DNA from 4 places in the Actimicrobium sp. CCI2.3 genome. Region 4 is predicted to be linked to each of the others. Evidence: predicted binding sites of a transcription regulator. Region 4 holds the regulator's gene; each other region holds the start of a gene.
The links. The regulator sigma-54, encoded in region 4, starts transcription at its own class of promoters, with help from an activator protein. The targets are predictions, from matches to a motif close to TGGCANGNAANCTGCTTT.
Positions count from the first base shown of each region.

Region 1: the regulator sigma-54 is predicted to act here: its motif matches at 2,688-2,705, upstream of QN370_RS17610 (methanol/ethanol family PQQ-dependent dehydrogenase).
Region 2: the regulator sigma-54 is predicted to act here: its motif matches at 2,986-3,003, upstream of QN370_RS14585 (pilin).
Region 3: the regulator sigma-54 is predicted to act here: its motif matches at 3,514-3,531, upstream of QN370_RS18830 (ANTAR domain-containing response regulator).

Region 1 covers NZ_JASJWR010000036.1:16,620-22,285, reverse strand. Annotated here, with positions in the region: gene QN370_RS17630 (vWA domain-containing protein) at 1-530, shown strand, start outside; gene QN370_RS17625 (MxaK protein) at 527-1,111, shown strand; gene QN370_RS17620 (vWA domain-containing protein) at 1,108-2,052, shown strand; gene QN370_RS17615 (hypothetical protein) at 2,140-2,526, shown strand; gene QN370_RS17610 (methanol/ethanol family PQQ-dependent dehydrogenase) at 2,821-4,650, shown strand; gene QN370_RS17605 (cytochrome c) at 4,732-5,190, shown strand; gene QN370_RS17600 (quinoprotein dehydrogenase-associated putative ABC transporter substrate-binding protein) at 5,257-5,666, shown strand, end outside.
Region 2 covers NZ_JASJWR010000025.1:58,475-64,140, forward strand. Annotated here, with positions in the region: gene QN370_RS14575 (M48 family metalloprotease) at 1-1,525, opposite strand, end outside; gene moaC (cyclic pyranopterin monophosphate synthase MoaC) at 1,592-2,122, shown strand; gene QN370_RS14585 (pilin) at 2,441-2,926, opposite strand; gene QN370_RS14590 (FHA domain-containing protein) at 3,138-3,821, opposite strand; gene QN370_RS14595 (Stp1/IreP family PP2C-type Ser/Thr phosphatase) at 3,858-4,676, opposite strand; gene sucD (succinate--CoA ligase subunit alpha) at 4,873-5,666, opposite strand, start outside.
Region 3 covers NZ_JASJWR010000043.1:12,100-17,765, reverse strand. Annotated here, with positions in the region: gene QN370_RS18845 (alanine/glycine:cation symporter family protein) at 1-1,247, shown strand, start outside; gene cynS (cyanase) at 1,337-1,786, opposite strand; gene QN370_RS18835 (hypothetical protein) at 2,137-2,424, opposite strand; gene QN370_RS18830 (ANTAR domain-containing response regulator) at 2,965-3,435, opposite strand; gene QN370_RS18825 (BMP family ABC transporter substrate-binding protein) at 3,649-4,791, shown strand; gene QN370_RS18820 (adenosine deaminase) at 4,889-5,666, shown strand, end outside.
Region 4 covers NZ_JASJWR010000011.1:28,055-33,720, forward strand. Annotated here, with positions in the region: gene QN370_RS08065 (enoyl-CoA hydratase/isomerase family protein) at 1-449, opposite strand, end outside; gene hpf (ribosome hibernation-promoting factor, HPF/YfiA family) at 558-914, opposite strand; gene QN370_RS08075 (RNA polymerase factor sigma-54) at 1,031-2,512, opposite strand; gene lptB (LPS export ABC transporter ATP-binding protein) at 2,525-3,310, opposite strand; gene lptA (lipopolysaccharide transport periplasmic protein LptA) at 3,307-3,870, opposite strand; gene lptC (LPS export ABC transporter periplasmic protein LptC) at 3,914-4,510, opposite strand; gene QN370_RS08095 (HAD family hydrolase) at 4,507-5,043, opposite strand; gene QN370_RS08100 (KpsF/GutQ family sugar-phosphate isomerase) at 5,043-5,666, opposite strand, start outside.

The DNA.
Region 1 (5,666 bases), on a different contig from region 4:
TGATCCAGGCCGCGATCCAGGCCGGTGGTGTCGGTTCGGGATTGGGCAATACCGATGTCGGTAGCGCCATGCTGGCGGCGGTGCGTACGTTTGATGACCGGCCTGACAGTGGCAGCCGGATCATCATGCTGGTATCGGATGGCGGCGCTCAAATTGCCCCGCCGGTGCGCGTGCAGATCGCCGCTGGCCTCCAGCGCAACCGCATCGCGCTGTACTGGATCTATCTGCGCTCGTACAACCAGCCGGCACTGGCCGACAGCGACAGTGCCGAATTTGATGAGGTGGCCGAAGTCGCGATGCACCGCTACTTCCGTTCGTTGTCCACACCGTATCGCGCTTTTGAAGCCGAGAACCAGGCCTCGATGCAGCGCGCCATCGAGGCCGTGGGCCGCCAGCAAATGCTGCCGATCACCTACCAGTTGCGGGTGCCGCAGGTCGACCGGGCCGCACTCTGCTACCTGATCGCCGCGCTCGCCTGCGCGACTTTATGGCTACTGCGCCGCAGCAGCAACCCGGGAGCTTCGCCATGAAATCACGCACCATCCACCTCGCGGGCGGCGTGCTTGCCAGCGTCTTTCTGGTGGTCCTCGGCATGGCCATGACAGAGCGAACTGCCGCACTGGCATTGAACCGCGCCCTGCTCGCACCACCTGCCGTCGCTGCGACCGCTGCTCCCGAGGACCCGCGCATCAGCGCCGCACGCGGCGTGCAACTGGCCCGCGCAAACGAGCTCGATGGTGCGCGACGCAACCTGCAATTGGCAGTACAGGGAAACGATGAGCGTGTCAGCAATCAGGCCCGCTTCAACCTTGGCAATCTGGCGCTGCGCGAGGCCCTCGCTATGCAGAGCGATGAAGAAAAACAGGCCGGACTGCTGGCTCTGGCGAAACAGCACTATCGCGAAGTCTTGCTGCGCGAACCGCAGTACTGGGCCGCTCGCTACAACCTCGAACGGGCGCTCTGGCTGGCACCGGAAGCAGGGATTGCGGCAACCGGCGACAGCATCAATACCGCCAAAGAACTGGAGGGCTCGACCAGCCGCAACAACACGAACGATGGCAGGGAAGGCGCCGCCACCACCATGCAGCCCGATGGCGGAGGCTTGCCGTGAAACTGCTGATGTGGCGACTCGCCTGGCGCGACCGATTACTTTCAGGTGCGGCGGTATTGCTGATCGTCGCCAGTGTCCTGCCGCCGGTCCCGCTGACGCGCACGGTGGTCAATCACCTGGTGGTGTTCGATATTACCCAGAGCATGTACGTGACTGACCAGCAGCGCGATGGTCGCGCCGTCAGCCGTCTCGACGCCGCGCGTGAGGGACTGGTGCAGGCGCTGGGGCAACTACCCTGCGGCTCGCAGATCGGACTGGGGATTTTTTCCAGCCGGCGCACCTTGCTCTTGCTGGCACCGCTGGAAGTGTGCAGCAACCGGACCGAGCTGACACAAGCCATCCGGCAGATCGATGCACGCATGGCGTGGGAAGACGCCAGCGTGATCGTCCGTGGCGTCTACAGCGCGACCGACGTGGCCTACGAATTGCCGCAACATCCATCGGTCATCTTCATGACCGATGGACAGGAGTCGCCGCCGATCGAAACAATCCCCGACTTCGACCGCCCCAAAGGACGCATCAACGGCATGCTGGTCGGCGTCGGCGGTGACGTGGCACAACCGATTCCACGCCTCGACAGGCAAGCCCGGCAAGTGGGCTGGTGGTCTGCCGGCGATGTCGTGCAGCGCCCGGCTCGGGCGGGATTGGGCCCAAGCCACGAACATCTGTCAGCGTTGCAGGGCCGCTATTTGCAGGCACTGGCGCAAGTCAGCGGATTGCACTACGGACGACTCGACTCCGACTCGGCACTGGTACGACTGCTGACCGATGACCGCTTTGAGCGCTCGCTGGTGGTAGCGACCGATGTGCGCTGGCTGCCCGCCGCGCTGGCAGTATTTCTGCTCGCTGGTGTGTTCTTGACCGTGCCACCGCAGCTGCCACGATGGATAACACGATGGCTGGCCCGGTGGCGACTGCGCAGAAACCGGCACACGTTGTAGCGTCGTTGTGCCAGGCACGGATGACCTGCCCGAACCGGTGTCGGTCGTGGCCACACCGACAGCAGTGGCACTGATCTTGCGGATGAGATGTTTTCTGAAACGGGAAACACCATGACTTTTTTATCGCCACGCCTCGCAACGGGCACCCCGCTTCTGCTTCTGCTGGCGATTGCTGCGCCGATGACCGCGCAGGCAAACGATTTTCCGACCGCGTCGCGGGTCGAGTACGTGTTCGAATGCATGAAGAATCACGATAGCCAATACGAGTATCTGTACAAGTGCTCCTGCTCGATCGACGCCATTGCAAAGCAACTACCGTTCAATGATTACGCCGAGCTCTCCACCGCAAACCGCCATCAGGGATTAGGCGGCGAGCGCGGTGCTGAATTTCGTGACCCGACTCTCGTCAAGGACATGGTCAGAAAATACAAGCAGGTCGAACAGATTGCGGCTGATGCCTGCTTTATCAAATAACGCGTGCCGCAGACCGGGCCCTCCTGCGCGGTCAGGCCACTTGTTATTGCTCGCCCTCGCGGAACACATCGTCTTTCCGTTGTTCAGCAAACGGCACACTGTGCAGCGCCGTCAAGCCCGCTTTGCCTGCGCAACCACTGCCCCGCCTCGCCATCGCCGACTGGCATGGTAAGTGCTGAACCTTGCAGACGACTGGTCGTCGACAGCGAGAGTCTTTGGAGAGATTTCCGCCGGTAAGGGCAGCATGCGTTTTCCGCATCACGACAAACATCACAATAATTATTGGAGGTAGACATGTCTTCGAAGGCAATCCTGAAACACCTGCTGTGCATGGCAGGCGTCCTGGCGGTGAGCAATTCCGTACTCGCCGACGAGCAACTCAGCAAGGCGATGGCCAGTCCGAAAAACTGGGCATCGCAAGCCGGTGACGACGCCAACCACCGCTATAGCAAACTCACCCAGATCAACAGCACCAACGTCAAGGAACTGCAAGTGGCGTGGACGTTTTCGACCGGGGTATTGCGTGGTCATGAAGGCGGACCGCTGGTCGTCGGCGATACGATGTATGTCCACAGTCCCTTCCCGAACAAGGTGTATGCGATCAACCTGGAAGACCAGAGCATGCGCTGGAAGTACGAGCCGCGCCAGGACGCCGGGGTGATTCCGGTCATGTGCTGTGACACCGTCAATCGCGGCGTGGCGTATGGCGATGGCAAGATCATCCTGCAACAGGCCGACACGACGATGGTGGCGCTCGATATGAAGACCGGCAAGGAAGTCTGGAAGGTCAAGGTCGGCAATCCGAAGGTCGGCGAATCCAACACCAATGCACCGCACATCTTCAAGAACATGGTCATCACCGGCATTAGCGGCGGCGAGTTCGGCGTGCGCGGCCGACTGACCGCGCATGACCTGAAGACCGGCAAGGAACTGTGGAAAGCCTACAGCGTCGGCCCTGACGCCGACATGCTGATGGATCCGGCCAAGACCATGACCTGGACCGACGGCAAGATGGCACCGGTGGGCAAGGATTCCTCGCTCAAAACCTGGTCCGGCGATCAATGGAAAATCGGCGGCGGCACGACCTGGGGCTGGTACAGCTACGACGCGGATACCAACCTGCTGTACTACGGCACCGGCAATCCGTCGACCTGGAATCCGTCGCAGCGACCGGGCGACAACAAGTGGTCGATGACGATTTTTGCGCGCGACCTCAATACCGGCAAAGCCAAGTGGGTCTATCAAATGACACCGCATGATGAGTGGGACTATGACGGCGTCAACGAAATGATCCTGGCCGACATCAAGGTCGCCGGCAAGCCACGCAAGACACTGGTGCATCTGGACCGTAACGGCTTTGGTTATACGCTCGACCGGGTTACCGGCGAATTGCTGGTCGCTGAAAAGTTTGATCCGAAGGTCAACTGGGCTACCCACATCGACATGAAAACCGGCCGTCCCGCAGTCGCCGCCAAGTACAGCACCAGCAAGGGCGGTGAAGACGTCAACGTCAAGGGTATCTGTCCGGCTGCGCTGGGCAGCAAGGATCAGCAACCTGCTTCGTTCTCGCCAAAAACCGGGTTGTTCTACGTGCCGACCAACCATGTCTGCATGGACTATGAACCGTACAAGGTCGATTTCACCGCCGGTCAGCCGTATGTTGGCGCTACCGTTTCGATGTTCCCGGCACCGGATAGCCATGGCGGCATGGGTAACTTCATTGCGTGGGATGCCGGTACCGGAAAAATCGTCTGGTCCAAGCCAGAGAAATTTTCCGTCTGGAGCGGCGCGCTGGCGACCGCCGGTGACGTCAATTTTTACGGCACGCTGGAAGGCTTCATCAAGGCCGTCGATAACAATGGCAAGGAGCTGTGGAAGTTCAAGACGCCGTCCGGCATCGTCGGCAACGTCAACACCTGGGAATACAAGGGCAAGCAGTACATCGGCGTCCTGTCGGGCATCGGTGGCTGGGCGGGTATCGGCATGGCGGCAGGCCTGACAAAACCCAACGAAGGCTTGGGTGCAGTTGGCGGCTACAAGGAACTGTCGAATTACACCGAGCTCGGTGGTGTCCTGACTGTCTTTGCGCTACCCGGCACGGTGGCCGTGGCGTCGGCGAAATAGTCCGTCGTCCTTCATCGGCACAACGACGGCCGGATCACAGCTGATCCGGCCCGGCGCACCATTGTTTTCAAGGAGGTTTTCATGGTTTTATCCAGCACACTTATGCGCACGCTACGCATCACAGCGATGACGGCCGGCCTGACGCTTGCCGCGCTTTGCCACCAGAGCGCCTTTGGCGCGACGGCGGCGTCCGACAAGCCGGCAGCCGCGACTCCCGGCAAGCTTTACACCGTTGTCGACAAGAACAAGGTCGACCCGCACACCCTGATCGGCTGGAAAGTATGGCGCGCCCAATCCTGCGAACGCTGTCACGGCGCTGCCCAGCAAGGACTGGTCGGACCATCGCTTATCAACAGCATGAAGGTGCTGACCAAGGACCAGTTCGTGACGACGCTGATGAAGGGTCGCATTGAAAAAGGCATGCCCAATTTTGATGGCGTGCCCTTCGTCGCCGACCATCTCGATGAGTTGTACGCTTATCTCAAAGGACGTTCGGAAGGCGACATTGCCGCCGGTCGTCTTCAAGCCATCACGAAATAGACCAGACCAACACCGGTGACAGGATCACTGGAAAGGGTCTCCATCGCTGAAGAAAGGTTGTCGCTCATGGTCCCAGTTATCCTCTCTCGACATGCACTGCAGAACCGCACGGCCGTCGGCCTGTTTGTCGGCCTGTTTGCCGGCTTATTTGCAGGTTTTTTGGCATTGTCAGCGCCGGCAATGGCACAAGATGCGGCACGTCCACCGGCCAACGCTCCAGCCCAAAAAATACTGCGGGTCTGCCAGGACCCCAACAATTTGCCGATGTCGGACCAGCAAGATCGCGGTTATGAAAACAAGATCGCCGAGCTGTTCGCCAGAAAACTGGGCTGGAAACTCGAACATAGCTGGTACCCGCAGCGCATGGGTTTTATCCGCAACAGCCTGAAGGCCAAGATCGACGGTACCGACACCTTCAAGTGCGATGTCGTCACCGGCGTTTCGACCGATTTCGAGATGGGACTGGTGACGCAACC
Region 2 (5,666 bases), on a different contig from region 4:
CCAGATCACGCTCCCGCGCATCAACCAGCGCCTGGTCATAAAACGTCGCATCCGGCGCTGTGCGGGCGATGCGCAACTGGTCCATCGCCGCTTGCAGACTGCCATCGAGTGCATACGATTCGGCCAATGCCAGATGCTGCAACACACGCTTGCCCTGCGCCGAATACGCCTTGGCCAATTGACTCTGCAATTGCGGGTCGCTCCGGTACAACTGGACCTGGTCACGCAAATACGTGACCGCATCGTCGCTGCGCCCTGCCGCAACCAGCACGTCGGCATAGCGCCGCGCCAATCCGCGTGATAGCGGAAAACGGCTACGCGCAGCATCGGCCACGCTGACCGCCTCGGCATGCTTGCCGGACGCCAGCAACAGGTCGATCTCCAGATAATCCAGCACGCTGCTGTTGCCATCATTGCGCGGCGCGCCGGTGCGCAGTGCGGTGCGCGCTTCCTGCAGCAATGCCAGCGCCTGCGGGTACTCGTTGCGCCGCAATGCCACTAGCGCCAGCCCGTATTTTCCTGCGACTGTTTGCGTGCGGGTTTTTTGCCGTAATTGCGCGGCATAGATCTCGCTGGCATCGCGCCAGCCTTGCGCGCTGTCGTCCTGCAGCACGCGCATGCGCGCCCGGATCAGCTGGAAGTCCAGATTATCGGCATGCTGGCGGTAGCGCAGGTCACGCGTGCGCGCTTCGATATCGGCGATGCGTTCGGTGGTTAGCGGATGCGAGCGCAAGTAGGCCGGCAGGAAATCCGAATACCCGTTCGAGGCGCTTTGCATGCGCCCGAAAAAAGTCACCATGCCGGCCGTCTCGAACCCGGCGTCGCGCAAGATCTGCAAACCGATGCGGTCGGCTTCACGCTCGGCATCGCGGCTAAAATTAAGCTGGCGCTGCAGTGCCACGCCTTGCGATCCGATCAGCAACGCCGCCGAGGCATCCGAACTGGAGCGCGCGGCCAGCACCGCCAGGATCACACCCGCCAGCGGAATCAGCATGTCCTGTTTTTGCTGGCCGAGCATGCGGGCGATGTGGCGCTGCGCCACATGGCCGATCTCGTGCGCGACGACTGAGGCCAGTTCGGATTCGGTTTGCGCCGCCAGCAGCAAGGCCGAATGTACGGCGATGAAACCGCCCGGCAGCGCGAAGGCATTGAGCATCGGATCGCGCACCGCGAAAAAGAAAAAATCGTAGCCTGCTTCGCCACGCGCTTCGGGTCGCGCTGCCAGCAACTGGTTGCCGAAATCATTGAGATATTCGAGCGTCGGCGCATCCTCGAGATAATCCGGGTTATGCCGGATCTCGCGCATGATGTGTTCGCCCAGCTTGCGCTCGGTCAGCGGCGACAAGGATTCGCGCTCGGAGTCCCCGAGGCTGGGCAAGCGGGAATTGTCATTGAGATTGGCTTCGGCGCGGGCCGGCAAGTGCGGCAACGACACGCACGCAATAGCGGCGACTACTGCCAGCGCGCGGCAGACCACAGACAGGCGCAACGGGGACTTGGGTGGGTAGTCGGAAAGTGATTTCACGATGCTATGATACCCGCTCGCCGGCCACACGCGCCGCTCCTGCCACCCCTGCTTTTTCGACTTCTGATGACGATCAAAACCACCCCGCTTGACGCTGTTCCTGCTCCCGCTTCTGTTCCTGTCCACGACGGCTTGACCCATTTCGATAGCGCCGGCCAGGCCCACATGGTCGACGTCGGCAGCAAAGCCGAAACTCACCGCGTCGCGATTGCCAGCGGCACGATCCGGATGAAGCCTGAAACCCTCGCGCTGATCCAGTCCGGCACCGCCAAAAAAGGCGACGTCCTCGGCATCGCCCGCATCGCCGCGATCATGGCCACCAAGCGCACGAGCGAACTGGTGCCGCTGTGTCATCCGCTGGCGCTGACGCGGGTGGTGGTGGACTTCAGTGTGGATGCGGGGTCAAACAGTATTGACTGTACGGCGCAGGTGGAGACGTTTGGCAAGACGGGGGTGGAGATCGAGGCGTTGTTTGCGGTGCAGGTGGGGCTGTTGACTGTTTATGACATGTGCAAGGCGGTGGATAGGGGGATGGTGATTGTGGGGGTGAAGGTGATGGAGAAGCATGGGGGAAGGTCGGGGGATTGGGTGGCTTGATCGCAATACTGGGGTCCTCCACTTTTCTCGAAATTCAAATGGATCGGAAACAAAACAAAATCGCGTCTGAAATACCAGTTCAAAGGTCGCCAATATATTCAATGTTGAACCGTCGTTACCCTTCACAATAATTCTCTGCTATATCCAACCAAGTATTATTTACTGCATTCCGGCTGAACATATTTTTAACTTTTCTACCAAAAAATGACGCCCGCTAAGCGGGCGCCATCTTTCAAACAATAAAGTCTCTGAGACCCCCCAGACTACTCCATCTTGTCATCAATTACAGATCGGATTCTATGCAATTGGTGTGTATGCTTACAGCAGCGCTGCAGCGGTGGCTTGACGGCAATTGGCTGGAACATATTTAAAACCAGTTGCCGGGGTTGCCGAACAAGCCCATGTAATTTGATTTGCCGGAGGAGTACCCACAGCAAGAGCTGCTCCTGGTACGCCTGCTGCGCCACCGTCGAATGGCGTCATTACAATCGTCATGGCGCCTGCCCTAGTTGTAGTAACAACGGTAATAGCACCGGTTAAAGCAGTAACCGCTGGAGCGGTCGCAATGTTCTGTGTCGTGGTACCAGCATTAAGACCGAGTGCAAAGGCAGTACCATTCGAGGCATTGTCGGCGACTGTTATTTTTACAGCATCAGCAGCAACGATGGCCTCTGATACACGAGCCCGCACCGTGTAATCCTGATAAGCAGGCAAAGCCACCGCAGCCAAAATACCAATAATCGCCACCACAATCATCAATTCAATCAGCGTGAAACCCGCCTGTGCCTTCTTAACCATTTTCATCGTTTTCATTTTGCGTATCCCCGTTGGAAGTAGACAGAGGTTTCTGCCACGGGTACGCCATTGCAATCCGCATGCCAGCCAAAAACAAGGCGAAATCACCGTGATTTCACTCTGGCGGCACCCGATGTGACCAGAATCATCACCTTGAGGTGATAATTTACGTCAGGCAATAAAATTTTGGTCTGCTCCTCTACACTGGACTCGCTGCCAATCACTTTCTCAACAAAAATTCCACTTCGGTGCCTGACAAATTGATCACGCTCCCTGGCTCCAGCGGCGTCGCTTCCGCGCCGATCAATACGCCATTGACCACTGGACAACTCTCTCCCTCGACATGCGTGATCAGGAATCCCTGCGGCCGTCGGGTGATCACCGCGACTTGTACGCCGGGGTCGCCGATGGTGGTCTCGGATTTGGTGATCTCCATTTCTTTGCCTGCATGAGGCCCGGTGCGTATCCGCAATAGGGCGACCGGGCTTGGCCGCTGATTGCTTGACGTGGCGATATTGGTATCGCCGCGCTGCGGGGCAATCGCGGAATCAACATGAAAAACGGCGCGTGGAAAACCCAGTTCGCTACTGGTGGCACGCTCGGCACCCCGGCGCGCGGCAGGATTGAAATAACGGATGTCGTAATTGGCGACGCGAATCACGTCGTGATTTTGCAGGTAGTGCTTGCTGACCGGTTCACCGTTGACGAGGATGCCATTGGTACTGTTCAGATCTTCCACAAACGAGTTATGGGCCATCGTGACGATCGCCGCATGAGCGGCGCTGACCAGGAGGTTATCGAGCACGATATCATTGTGCGGACGTCGACCAATCGTAATGCGTTCCTTGTCGAGCTTTACTTCCTGCAGTAATTGGCCATCCAAAGAGACAATGATCTTCGCCATGGTCGTCGTTCCTTTCCGTCGGGCGGTGTGCGCCTGTTATTTGATCCAGCCCAGCAGCCTGTCGATCAGGCCATTTTTTTGTGCTTCGTGATCCTGCACGTACACAAGAATAACGGAAATATTGTCCAAACCACCCTGTTCATTGGCGCTCGCCAGCAAATTGGCAGCGGCAAGTTGCAGGTCTTCTGTCGAGTCTTGCAGGATGGCTTCAATGTGCTGCGCGGTCAGCATGTCCGACAAGCCATCCGAGCAGAGCAGATACAGGTCCCCCGGCAGCACGGCAACATCGTGCACCTCGACTTCGATGACGTCGTCGACGCCCACCGCACGGGTGATCAGGTTGCGATTCGGCGAAAGCCAGGCTTCGTCCGCACTGACCAGTCCGGCGTCGAGCTGTTCCTGCACGAACGAATGGTCTCGCGTCAGTTGCTCCAGCTGGCCGTCGCGCTGGCGGTAGCAGCGTGAATCACCGACGTGGGCCAGTGTCATCGTCTCGTGATGGAACAATGCCATCACCAGCGTGGTGCCCATGCCGGTGTACTCCGGCTCCAGCAAGGCGGCCGTGAGGATCGCCGTGTTTGCCTCGTTGACGGCATGACTCAGCAACGCGGGCAGGTGGTCGCTGGCATCGACGGCCAGTTCAGATGCAATCGCCTGCAATTCCGTTTCCATCACTTGCCGTACGATGGTGATCGCCATGTTGCTGGCGACTTCGCCGGCGTTATAGCCGCCCATGCCGTCGGCCAGGATGACCAGCCCGAAGTCGGGACTGATCGCAATCGCATCTTCGTTATGGGGCCGCAACAGACCCGTATCGGTCAATGCGGCAAATTCGAGTTGCAATGGGATCGACATAGGCTTGCACAATAAAATCAGCGATGAACAGACGACATGGTGCTGCGAAGTGCGCGACCTGGTCAGGATTCACCGAAGCGCACGGCTCTTGCGTGGGCGTTTCGCGCCCGCTGTAAAAATTAGGACCTGCATCAATGCAAAGGGGGAGCCGAAGCTCCCCGCTGGCCGCTCGGCGGCCGGTTCAAGCGACGATCGATTACAACATGGATTTCAGCAAGCGCGCCATTTCGGACGGGTTCTTGGTGACCGTGATACCACAGGCTTCCATGATGTCGAGCTTGGCTTGAGCGGTGTCGGCACCGCCCGAGATCAGCGCGCCAGCATGGCCCATGCGCTTGCCCGGAGGAGCGGTGACGCCGGCGATGAAGCCAACGACCGGTTTTTTCATGTTGTCCTTGATCCAGTAAGCCGCATTGGCTTCGTCCGGACCGCCAATTTCGCCGATCATGATGACGGCATCGGTATCCGGATCGTCATTGAACATGCGCATGATGTCGATGTGCTTGAGACCGTTGATCGGGTCGCCACCAATACCGACGGCCGACGATTGACCCAGACCCAGTGCGGTCAGTTGGCCAACCGCTTCATAGGTCAGCGTACCAGAGCGTGAGACCACGCCGATACGACCAGCCTTGTGGATGTGACCCGGCATGATGCCGATCTTGATTTCGTCCGGAGTGATCAGGCCGGGGCAGTTTGGTCCGAGCAGCAAGGTCTTGCTGCCGGATTTGGCCATGCGGTCTTTCAAGGCCATCATGTCGCGGACAGGGATGCCTTCGGTGATGCAGATGGCGAGATCGAGTTCGGCTTCGACCGCTTCCCAGATCGCGGCAGCAGCGCCGGCTGGCGGGACGTAAATGACCGATACGTTGACGCCGGTCTTGGCCTTGGCTTCAGCGACGTTGGCAAAAATCGGAATGCCTTCGAAGTCTTCGCCGGCTTTTTTCGGATTAACGCCAGCAACGAAGCAATTCGCGCCGTTGGCATACT
Region 3 (5,666 bases), on a different contig from region 4:
TGTCCGGCACAATTGGGCTAGGTAATATTGCTGGCGTCGCCGTGGCCGTTGGTATCGGCGGACCGGGGGCAACGTTCTGGATGATTGTTGCCGGCTTGTTGGGCATGGCCACCAAATTTACCGAATGCACGCTGGGTGTGAAATACCGTAACGAGTATCCGGACGGGTCGGTCTCGGGCGGACCGATGTACTACATGGCCAAGGGTTTTCGCGAACGGGGCTTGCCAGGTGGTCGCTTCATGGCGGTTGTGTTTTCGCTGCTGTGCCTGGGCGGATCGTTCGGTGGTGGCAACATGTTTCAGTCCAATCAGGCGCATGCCCAGCTGGTCAATATCACCGGCGGTGCAAACAGTGTGCTGGCCGGCCATGGCTGGATTACTGGCGTTATTCTTGCGGCGATTGTCTTTGCCGTCATCGTCGGCGGTATCAAGTCGATTGTTACCGTCACTGAAAAAATTGTCCCGTTGATGGCATTGCTGTACGTGGGTGCGGCACTGGTTGTCATTCTGGTCAATTACGACCGGGTCGGCTGGGCGTTCGGACAGATCTTGAGTGGTGCCTTCACTGGCCTCGGGGTGGCAGGCGGCTTTGTCGGTGCCCTGATCCAGGGTTTTCGGCGTGCCGCGTTTTCAAATGAAGCCGGGGTTGGTTCCTCGGCGATTGCGCACTCTGCGGTCCGTACCAACGAACCGGTCACCGAGGGCATCGTCTCTCTGCTCGAACCCTTCATCGACACGGTTGTGATCTGCACGATGACGGCGCTGGTGATCGTGATTTCAGGTGTGCTGACGGTCGATCCCTTCACCGGCATCTACCTGGTGACCGATGGAAAAATTGCCACGACAAACGGCGCTTCCGGGGTTGAGTTGACGTCCATCGCGTTTGCGCAGGGCATCAGCTGGTTCCCTTACGTGCTTGCTGTTGCCGTATTCATGTTTGCGTTATCAACGATGATCTCGTGGTCGTATTACGGACTCAAGGCCTGGACTTACCTGGTCGGCGAAGGCAAGAAACGCGAACTGATCTACAAGCTGGTTTTTTGCGCTTTTGTGGTCATTGGTGCCGCCGCGCAGCTAGGCGCGGTGATCGATTTTTCGGATGCGATGATTTTTGCGATGGCGGTTGTTAACATCGCGGCCTTGTATTGCCTGATGCCTGTGGTGAAGCGTGAAGCAACATCGTACTTTGCACGCTTGCAATCCGGAGAAATCAAGAAGGTCGGCGACCCGGCTGGCGCAAAAAAATAAGCGCGCTGGAAGCCAACGCGCCTCTCGCAGAAGGATTCCCGCGTTCGCGGGAATCTCCTCTCAGAGTTCCTGTGAGCGCAATGAATCTGCTAGTAGCTCTTGTAGCCCAGGAACTTGCCCGACATGACCAGGTTGACGCGATCGCCTTTCGGGTCGGCCGCGCGCTGAATATCCATGGAAAAGTCGATCGCGCTCATGATGCCGTCGCCAAATTCTTCATGAATCAATTCCTTGATCGTCGAGCCATAGACACTCACAATTTCATATAGCCGGTAAGTCAGCGGGTCAGTCGGTACTGCGGTCGAGAGCGACCCTTTTGACGGCACCACCTGCAACCACGCCACTGCTTCGTCGGACAGGTCGAACAGGCGACCAATCGTTTCTGCCTGTGCCTTGTTGAACGTCATCTGGCCAAGACATCCTGCAGTCGTCCATTCCTTGCTCAAGTTGATGGCTTCGGCGACTTGCACCCACTTGATGCCTTTGCTTACTTTTGCCGACAGGATCATTTCTGTTACTTGCTTACGGTCATGAATCATGAATAGTCCTCGGTGAACGAAAATCGGGAAAGAACGTTGGGGTAGCCATCGCAACGATGTTAGGTCGCATGACAGTTTTGGGGAAAGCAACAAGCGCGCCACCAATCAGGCCGGAAATCGGTGTCACAGTGATGTCGACTTTGGGTGTGGTGCAAGCACCTGATGACGGATTACGTGGCGTCGCCGCTATGTGGACTCTTTTTTACGTTGATGGGTTCAACGTTGTCGGCCAGATCTTGGTCGCAATGCACCGTAAGGCGGCGCTGGGGCCCGCCTTCAGGCAGTGGACGCTGCGTTGCCGGGTTTGCCCGGCAAACAAGGGGTGCTGTCGAACCAGATATCGCGGATTACTATGCTTTTGGTTTGAACTGCTCCGGACTAATCCGGTGCTTTTCACGCCTGTCGCCCATCAGATTGCGCAGTTCCCGGATGCTCAGGTCACTGATTTCATGCATGCGGATCAGCATCGAGGCACCGACGGGCAGGCGGCGATGGCGGATCTTGCTGATCACTGGTGGTGCGACACCGAGTTCGCGGGATAGTCCTGCATCGTTCTTGCTATGCATTTTTTCGATCAAAAAGTCCAGTAGACGGTTGGGGTCGTAATCGACGTTGTCCAGTATGCTGATATCGTTCATAGAATTCTCCTGGTGGCAGTTTCTTCGTTGCGGGGTAGTGCTGGCAGCGAAATAATTGGATAAACCGTTACTTTACGTGGTTTTTCTAATTTGATAACGTTATTGCATTTTATCTGCTCTTTGCGGAGGACATGGAGATTAAAAACGACATCGCAACGAGGGAGTTTTTCTGCAGGCAAGAGTACTGGTGTCGCTGTTCGCGGTTGTGAACTGTCGAATTTTGATGGGATAAAGTGCATGCATCGCGGGCCTGCCAGAGAGTTGAAAAAAAAGGCCCGCGGTGAAGCGGGCCCAAACCCATTTGGAGAGGTGTTACAGATGAAGCGAGTTCAATATACCGCTAGTTTCGATTAATTGTAACTAAAAGTTTTTATGGAACAACTAACGTTCTTTTTTGACCACGTTATGAAACCACCCACAAATTTGAGTGAAGCAGGGCGCACAAATTGACCCGGTGCAGCCGAGGCAATTTGATAACAAGGCGAAGTGAGATTGTCTTGCCGGCCGCTGAGGCGCAGTCGGCTTCATGCAGCATGGATGTCAGGGTGCGCTGTCGCTTGACGTGGTGTCTGGCGCTATGCCTGCCGATTTGTCAGCCGGTGCTGGCGTCTCAGCGGATATCGCTGTAGCGGCTTGCCGTTGCCGCGCTATTTTCAGGATGGCATTGCGAATGGCTGTCTGTACGGTCACCGGATTGAATGGTTTGACGATGAATCCATGGACACCGCGTTGCGCGGCCCCCTGAACCAGATCCGAATCCATGCGGCCAGAAACAACAAAAATTAATGCTTTCGGCAATGCTTTGCGCAGCAAATCAATGATGGTGAAGCGCTGGTCGGCGACCTCGCCGATATCCACGCAGAGGATTTGTGGCTCCAATTTGATGATGCGCGCCAGACCGGCATCGCTGGTGTTCGTGTCGCCAATCACGTCATATCCGCCAGCAACCAGCAAGGTCGATAATAAATTGCGTGTAATTGAATTGGCGTCAATGATTACGACTTTCAGCATTGCCGGATTTCCTTTTGCGACATGATTAACACCGTATTTTGGCGAACTTGGAGTCTCACATAAACCGTTGGCGCTGGCAATGCAGCTGGCGTGTCAGCGTGATTTTGTAACTGGCAGACGCCTCACCGCCACGTTCGGCAGGATCTTGCGGTACTGTTCGTTCCGAACGCACATTTCTGAACTTTTATTTATTGACTACGAGGAGCACTTCCGATGCCTGACTTCCTGAATCGACGCATGTCGTTGCGCGTGCTGGCGCTGGCAGTGGCCATCCCGGTGCTGGGTTGTAGCCCGAAAATCGAGACCGGCACCGTGGCCGCGACGACTCCGGCAGCGGTGCCGGTCGCGGTTACTGGTCCACTCAAAATAGGGTTTGTTTATGTGGGTCCGGTCGGGAATGCCGGCTGGACGTATGCGCATGATCTGGGTCGCAAGGCGATCGAAAAAGAATTTGGCGACAAGGTAAAAACGACCTTCGTGGAAAATGTGGCCGAAGGTGCCGACGCGGAGCGTGTGTTTCGCGACCTCGCCGCCCAGGGCAATACGCTCATTTTCGGGACCACCTTTGGCTACATGGAGCCGATGCTGAAAGTAGCCAAGGATTTTCCGGCGGTGAATTTCCAGCATGCGACCGGCTACAAGACCGCCGCAAACATGGGCGTCTACGACGCGCATACCTATGAAGGCGCCTACCTCGCTGGCGTCGTGGCGGGCAAGATGACCAAGTCCGGCAAGCTCGGCGTGGTCGCGTCGATCCCGATCCCGGAAGTCATTCGCAACATCAACGCCTTTACGCTGGGTGCGCAAAGCAGCAATCCGGCGATCAGCACGCGCGTGGTCTGGATCAATAAATGGTTCGATCCTGGCAAGGAGCGCGAAGGGGCGCTGGCGTTGATCGGGCAGGGCGTCGATGTGCTGATCCAGAATACGGATTCGCCAGCAACGCTACAGGCGGCCGAAGAGAAGGGCGTCCATGCCTTCGGCTGGGATTCGGATATGTCGAAGATCGGGCCGAAATCGCATCTGGCATCGGCAACAATCGACTGGTCACCGTATTACAAGAAAGTGGTCACCGAAGCACTGGCCGGCTCCGTCAAAAGCGCCGATAGCTGGTGGGGCGTGAAGGAAGGGGCGATCGTCATGGCCAGCATCAATGCGGCGCTGCCAGCCGATGTCAGGACCCTGCTGGAGCAAAAAACTGCGGCAATCAGCGATGGCACGCTGACTCCGTTCCAGGGGCCTATCATGGATCAGGCCGGCAAGGAAGTCGTCGCTGCCGGTCAAACGATGGCCATCAAGGACATGAAGGGCTTGCGTTATTACGTCAAGGGCGTGGACGGCGCGATGCCCAAATAAGCATCGGCATCGTTGTCAAAAACCGCTGGCCGAGTGTGCCGGCGGTTTTTTTTGAGCGATTCCTTTATCATGGCCGGCTACTCTCAAGGATATCCGCATGAATGAAGCATTGCGCCACACCCTGCAGCAGATGCCAAAAGCAGAGCTGCATATCCACATCGAGGGTTCGCTCGAACCGGAACTGATTTTTGCACTGGCCCAACGTAACAACGTGGCACTGGCCTTCGAGTCCGTCGATGCCTTGCGTGCGGCGTATGCGTTCACCGATCTGCAGTCATTCCTTGACATTTATTATGCCGGTGCCAGCGTGCTGCTCACCGAGCAGGATTTTTACGACATGACCCGCGCCTACCTGCTGCGCGCGCACCAGGATCAGGTCCGTCACACCGAATTATTCTTCGATCCGCAAACACACACCGCCCGTGGCGTACCGATGGAATTCGTCATCAACGGTATCTGGCGTGCCGTGCAGGATGCGCAGCAGGAGTGGGGCATGACCGGCGCGCTGATCCTGTGCTTCCTGCGTCACCTGTCCGAAGACGACGCGTTCGACACGCTGGAACTGGCATTGCCACACCGCGATAAATTCATCGGTGTGGGCCTCGACTCGGCCGAGCTTGGCCATCCGCCAGAGAAGTTTGCCCGCGTGTTTGCCAAGTGCCGCCAGCTCGGTCTCCATCTGGTCGCGCATGCCGGCGAAGAAGGTCCGCCGGCCTACATCACCGCGGCGCTCGATGTCCTGAAAGTCGAGCGCATTGACCATGGCGTGCGCTGCCTCGAAGATGCCGCCCTGACAGCACGGCTGGCGCATGAACGAATCCCACTGACGGTCTGTCCGCTGTCAAACCTGAAGCTGCGCGTGGTCGACCGGCTGG
Region 4 (5,666 bases):
GGGAACAAGCCGATATTGACTTCTGGCATCGCCATTTTTGTTCGTTCGGTAACGATGCGAAGCCGGTTCTGCACACCGCTTTGCGCCAGCCCCATGCCACCGCCCATGACGATGCCGTCCAGTACGGCGATCCAGGGTTTCGGATAAAAATGGATCAGATGGTTGAGGGCATATTCTTCGGTGAAAAAATCTTCCAGCGCAGCACTGCCGCCTTGCGGGGTGGACGTACCGGCCTGATGGAAAAAGCGGATATCGCCACCGGCACAAAATGCTTTTTCGCTGCTGCCCCTGATCAGCACGGCGTGCACCGTCGCACTGTCGCGCCAGTCCAGCAGGATACGCGTCAGGTCGCGCACCATCGCGAGCGATAACGAGTTGAGGGCCTTGGGGCGATCCAGTGTGATCTGGCCGGTCGTGTTCTTGATCTGGGTGTCGATGAGTGCGGTCATGGTCGGGATTCGTATTCGGTTGTGCACAAGTCAATTGCATGAAATCAAAAAGGGCGCAATCAATGCGCCCTAAGTGGAATGTGCCAGTTTGCCCGGCAGCGGGTTCGATCAGGAGGAAACGATGGCAACAACCGGTTCAGGGATGTGCTTGATGGCGTCGTGCTGATGATCCTGCAATTTGGTTTTGTACTTGATGACCTGGCGATCGAGCTTGTCGATCAGCGCATCAATTGCGGCATATAAGTCCTCCGCAATACTCTCGGCGTGCAAGTCTTTGCCGCGCAGATGCAGGTTGATTTCTGCTCGCTGCCGCTTTTCTTTTTCCGGGAGTTTTTCTACCGTCAGGATGACGGCAATATCAATGACATGGTCGAAATGGCGCTTGATACGCTCAAGCTTGCTTTGCACATATTCACGAATGGCAGGGGTCACTTCGAGATGATGTCCACTGATTGTGAGATTCATACAGCGCTCCTTTGAATAATGCCGATGGAGGTTCGGAGCCGGACCCGCTACGGATGGGGTGCTTCGAACACAGCGACAGTACAACACGACAAATGAAACTACAGAAACTACAGAAACTACAGGGCCTTGCGCAGGTTGACGGGGGGAATTTTCAGGGCTTCGCGATACTTTGCGACCGTACGCCTTGCTACCACCATACCCTGTTCTCCCAGCATGTCTGCGATTTTACTGTCAGAAAATGGAATCTTCGGGTCTTCGGCTCCTATCAATTGTTTGATGAGTGCCCGTATTGCCGTTGAAGAGGCTTCACCGCCTGTTTCAGTGGCAACGTGGCTGCCAAAAAAATACTTTAGCTCGAACATGCCATGTGGAGTCAGCATGTATTTCTGGGTGGTCACACGGGAGATAGTGCTCTCGTGCAGACCGAGTGTATCAGCAATTTCGCGCAAAACAAGGGGGCGCATGGCGACCGCTCCATGCGAAAAAAAGTTCCGCTGTCGCTCCACGATGGCCTGCGCGACGCGCAGGATGGTGTCGAATCGCTGGCGCATATTTTTGATCAGCCACTTGGCTTCCTGCAGCTGTGACGTGAGCGATCCATCCCCTTTGCTTTGCTTGAGAATGTTGGCGTACATCGCATTGACCCGCAGTCGCGGCATCACATCATGGTTCAGCATGACCTGCCAGCCGCCCTTGGTGCGCTTGACGATCACGTCCGGCACCACGTAATCGGACGTACCGCCGCCGAAGATCGCGCCCGGATGCGGGTTGCACTGGCGGATCACACTTTGGGCTTCGCGCAGGTCTTCATCATCGCAGTCGAGGGCTTTTTTGAGCTTGCTGAAATCACGCTGCGCAAACAGTGTCAGATGGTTGTCGACGATGGCTAACGCCATGCGTCGGGTGACCATGGCGATGTCGGGGAAGCGCTTGATTTGCAGTGCCAGACATTCGGACGCATTGCGTGCGCCAACGCCGGGTGGATCGAAACTCTGTAGCAGTTTCAAAGCGATAGTCAGCTCTTCAGGCTCGATCTCCAGTTCAGCTGGCAAGCGCTCGAAGATGGCGTCTAGCGTGTCTTCGAGGTAGCCATTTTCATTGAGTGCATCGATCATCAATTCGACCAGTGCACGGTCGCGTTGATTGCTTACCGTGACGCGCATCTGCTCGAGCAAAAATTCACGTAGCGTCGATTCGTGCGCCTCAAGCTGGGGTCGCGCATCGTCGTCTTCCGGGGCTTTGGAAGTGCGCGCGACATCGTCGAAACTCCAGTCAGAATCGGTACTTGGCGTGGCGTCGCCGGCATCGACCTGGTCCGATGCCGGAGCGTCCGATTCGGATGGCGACGGTGCGGCGTTGGCGTCTTCGCTGGCACCTTGCTGGCGAATGCCATCGGCCCCGAGTGCGCCATCGGCCAACAGGCGCACCGAGTGATCGAGCGGATCGTCGAGTCGCTCCAGCAGCGGATTGTCGGTCAGCATTTGCTCGAGCTCCTGATGCAGTTCCAGTGTGGATAGTTGCAGCAGACGAATCGATTGCTGCAGTTGCGGGGTGAGCGCAAGATGCTGGGAGGTACGGAGCTGGAGGGATTGTTTCATCGTTGACTGTGCCTACATCCGGAAGTGTTCGCCCAGATAGACCCGTCGCACCGATTCATCGGCGATGATGGCATCCGGTCTTCCGCTGGCCAGTACCGCTCCCTGGTTGATGATGTAGGCGCGATCGCAGATGCCCAGTGTTTCACGCACGTTATGGTCGGTGATCAGGACGCCAATGCCGCGCTCTTTCAGGAAGCGCACGATGCGCTGGATTTCGATGACGGCAATCGGATCGACACCGGCGAACGGTTCATCGAGCAGCACGAAGCGCGGGTTGCTGGCTAGCGCGCGGGCAATTTCCACGCGTCGGCGCTCGCCGCCGGACAACGACAACGCCTGGTTGTCGCGCAGCTTCTCGATCTGCAGATCTTGCAGCAAGGTGTCGAGGCGCTCATTGATGACCTTCTTGGTCAATGACTTGCGCTGCTCGTCAACCTGCAGTTCCAGCACGGCACGGATATTTTCTTCGACGGTCAGCTTGCGAAAGACCGACGCTTCCTGCGGCAGGTAAGACAGTCCCAGCACTGCCCGCTGGTGGATCGGCAGACGCGAGATATCGACACCATCAAGGCGGATTTCACCGGCATCCGAAGGCACCAGGCCGACGATCATGTAGAACGAGGTGGTCTTGCCTGCACCGTTCGGTCCGAGCAAGCCAACCACCTCGCCGCTGGCGACATCGAGCGAGACATCGCTGACGACTTGCCGGATGCCATAGCTTTTCTTCAGGCCGGTGACGATGAGTTTGCTGCTGTTATCGATGAAGGAATCAGCAGGCGTCGCTAGGGCGTTGATCATTTTTGGGTGTCCGGAGTGGCGGGTGCGCGCGGCTGGATCACGGCCTTGATCCGTCCGGCACCGGCCTTGCTGTCCTGTCCTGCCGGCGTGTTATTGACCGAGAAAAATTCGCTGCGACTATCGTACGAAATGAATTCGCCTTCGACTTCGTCGGTTGGCGTCGTGCCATTGAGTCGGCGCATCTTCGCCCTTGAAAACAATTTGACCAGTTCGGTCTTGCCATCGTATTCGATGCGCTCGGCTTCTCCTTCGATCCACAGGTCAGCGCCGCCATCGCGCTTCTGGCGAAAGCTGGCCAGGCTCCCGGCTGCGGCATACAAGGTGGCGAACTGATAGCCCGCTGCGTCCTGTACCACCACCACGCGTGCGGCTTTCATGAGCAGCGTGCCGCGGGTGACTACGACCGCGCCGGTGAACGTATTGACTTGCTTGACGTCGTCGTAAGCCATCTGGTCGGCATCGACGACAGTGGGTTTGGTGGAGTCGGCTTTTTCAGCATGCACGGCTGGCACGATGGCCGCATTGAACATGAATAAAAAAACGAAAAAAAGCGATTTCATGAAAATTCCTGGTGGAGGGTACGAAAAAAAGTCGGGCAAGACATCAGCGCACCGGTGCAGGTGGAAATACGCCGTGCACCCGGTTGGCCAGGTCGAGCTGGCGGGTGGCGTTGTTGGCGACCATGCCCGTGCCATTCAGTAAGTTTTTACCCATCAGCATTTTGACGGGCTTGTCGGTTTTCATCACGTCGTCGTTGGGCAGTAGCAAAAGATACTCCGACGTGAGATGAAAATTCTGGGTGGTGCCTGATGCCGGTCGGTCGACATCGACGTTATCGATCATCTGTACTTCGGTGTTATCGCTATTGACCAGCGCGCGCTCCGAGCGCATCACCATCGGTGGCAAGTTGTTGGCGAGGTGATAGATCACCGGCTTGGTGATTTCATACGAGTCGTCGCGTGGCAGATGGGTCAGTACATCGCCGGAAATGTTGTAGCGCGCAGTGCGGGATTTCGCCATCTTGACGAAGGTGAAATTTTTCACGTAGTAGTCGGGTGCGCTGCGTGGCGTGTCTTGCAGATCCGGCCCCCCCGTTTTGCGCAGCACCTCGAGCACCCAATAACTGCCAAGCACCAGTACGATGCCCAGTGCGATCAGCAGCCAGAGCCGCAGGCGATTGGCAGAATTTTCTGCGCTCATGACAGGTACGGTGCCAGCGCCGCCTCATAGTTGCCCTGGGCGCGCAGAATCAGGTCGCACAATTCACGCACGGCACCGGTGCCACCTGGTGCGGAGGTGATGTAATGGACGCGCTGACGCACTTCGATATGCCCATTCGGCACGCTGGCGGCAAAGCCCGCACGCAACAGGATTGGCAGATCGATGACGTCGTCGCCAATGAAGCCGCACTGGTCGGCGCTAAAGCCGGTCTGCTGCAACAGCTGCTCGAAACTGGCGCGCTTGTCATGGCTGCCCTGAAACACATGCGTGATGCCAAGGTCGCTGGCACGGCGCTGCACCAGTGGCGACTGACGCGCACTGATGATCGCCGTGTCGACACCCGATTGCTGCAACAGGCGGATGCCCTGGCCATCGAGCACATTGAAAGTCTTGATCAGTTCGCCCGCGGCACCGAAATGCAGGCTGCCATCCGTGAGCACGCCATCGACATCGAAGATCATCAGCCGGATCCGGGCTGCGCGTGTCATCACGTCGTCGTGGTGGTCTGTCATCAAATCACCTTCGCGCGGGTCAGGTCGTGGATGTGCAACGCACCAACCAGCTTGCCGGTTGTGTCGGCGACCAGTAACTGATTGATGCGCAGTTCTTCCATGAGCTGGACGGCATCGACGGCCAACTGGTCGGGACCGATCGTGCGTGGATCGCGATGCATCACGTCGGCCACCGTCAAGCGGGTGAAGTCCTGCACATGTTCGATCAGGCGGCGCAAGTCGCCGTCAGTGAATACCCCGATCGGGCGGAACGACTCGTCCACCACGGCCGTCATGGCCATGCCCTTGCTCGTCATTTCAGCCAGCGTGTCCGACAGGGAGGCCGTGACCAGCACGGCCGGAATACCACCACCGCTACGCATCACGTCGCGCACATGGGTCAGCAAGCGTCGTCCGAGCGCGCCACCAGGATGTGAGCGGGCAAAATCTTCAGGAAGGAAACCGCGCGCATCGAGCAGTGCCACCGCCAGCGCATCGCCCAGCGCGAGTGCCGCGGTCGTGCTGGCCGTCGGTGCAAGATTGAGCGGACAAGCTTCCTTGTCGACCGAGACATTCAGATGCACGGTCGCGAGCAGCGCCAGGCTTGATGCATCATCACCGGTCATGGCGACCAGTGTCGCGCC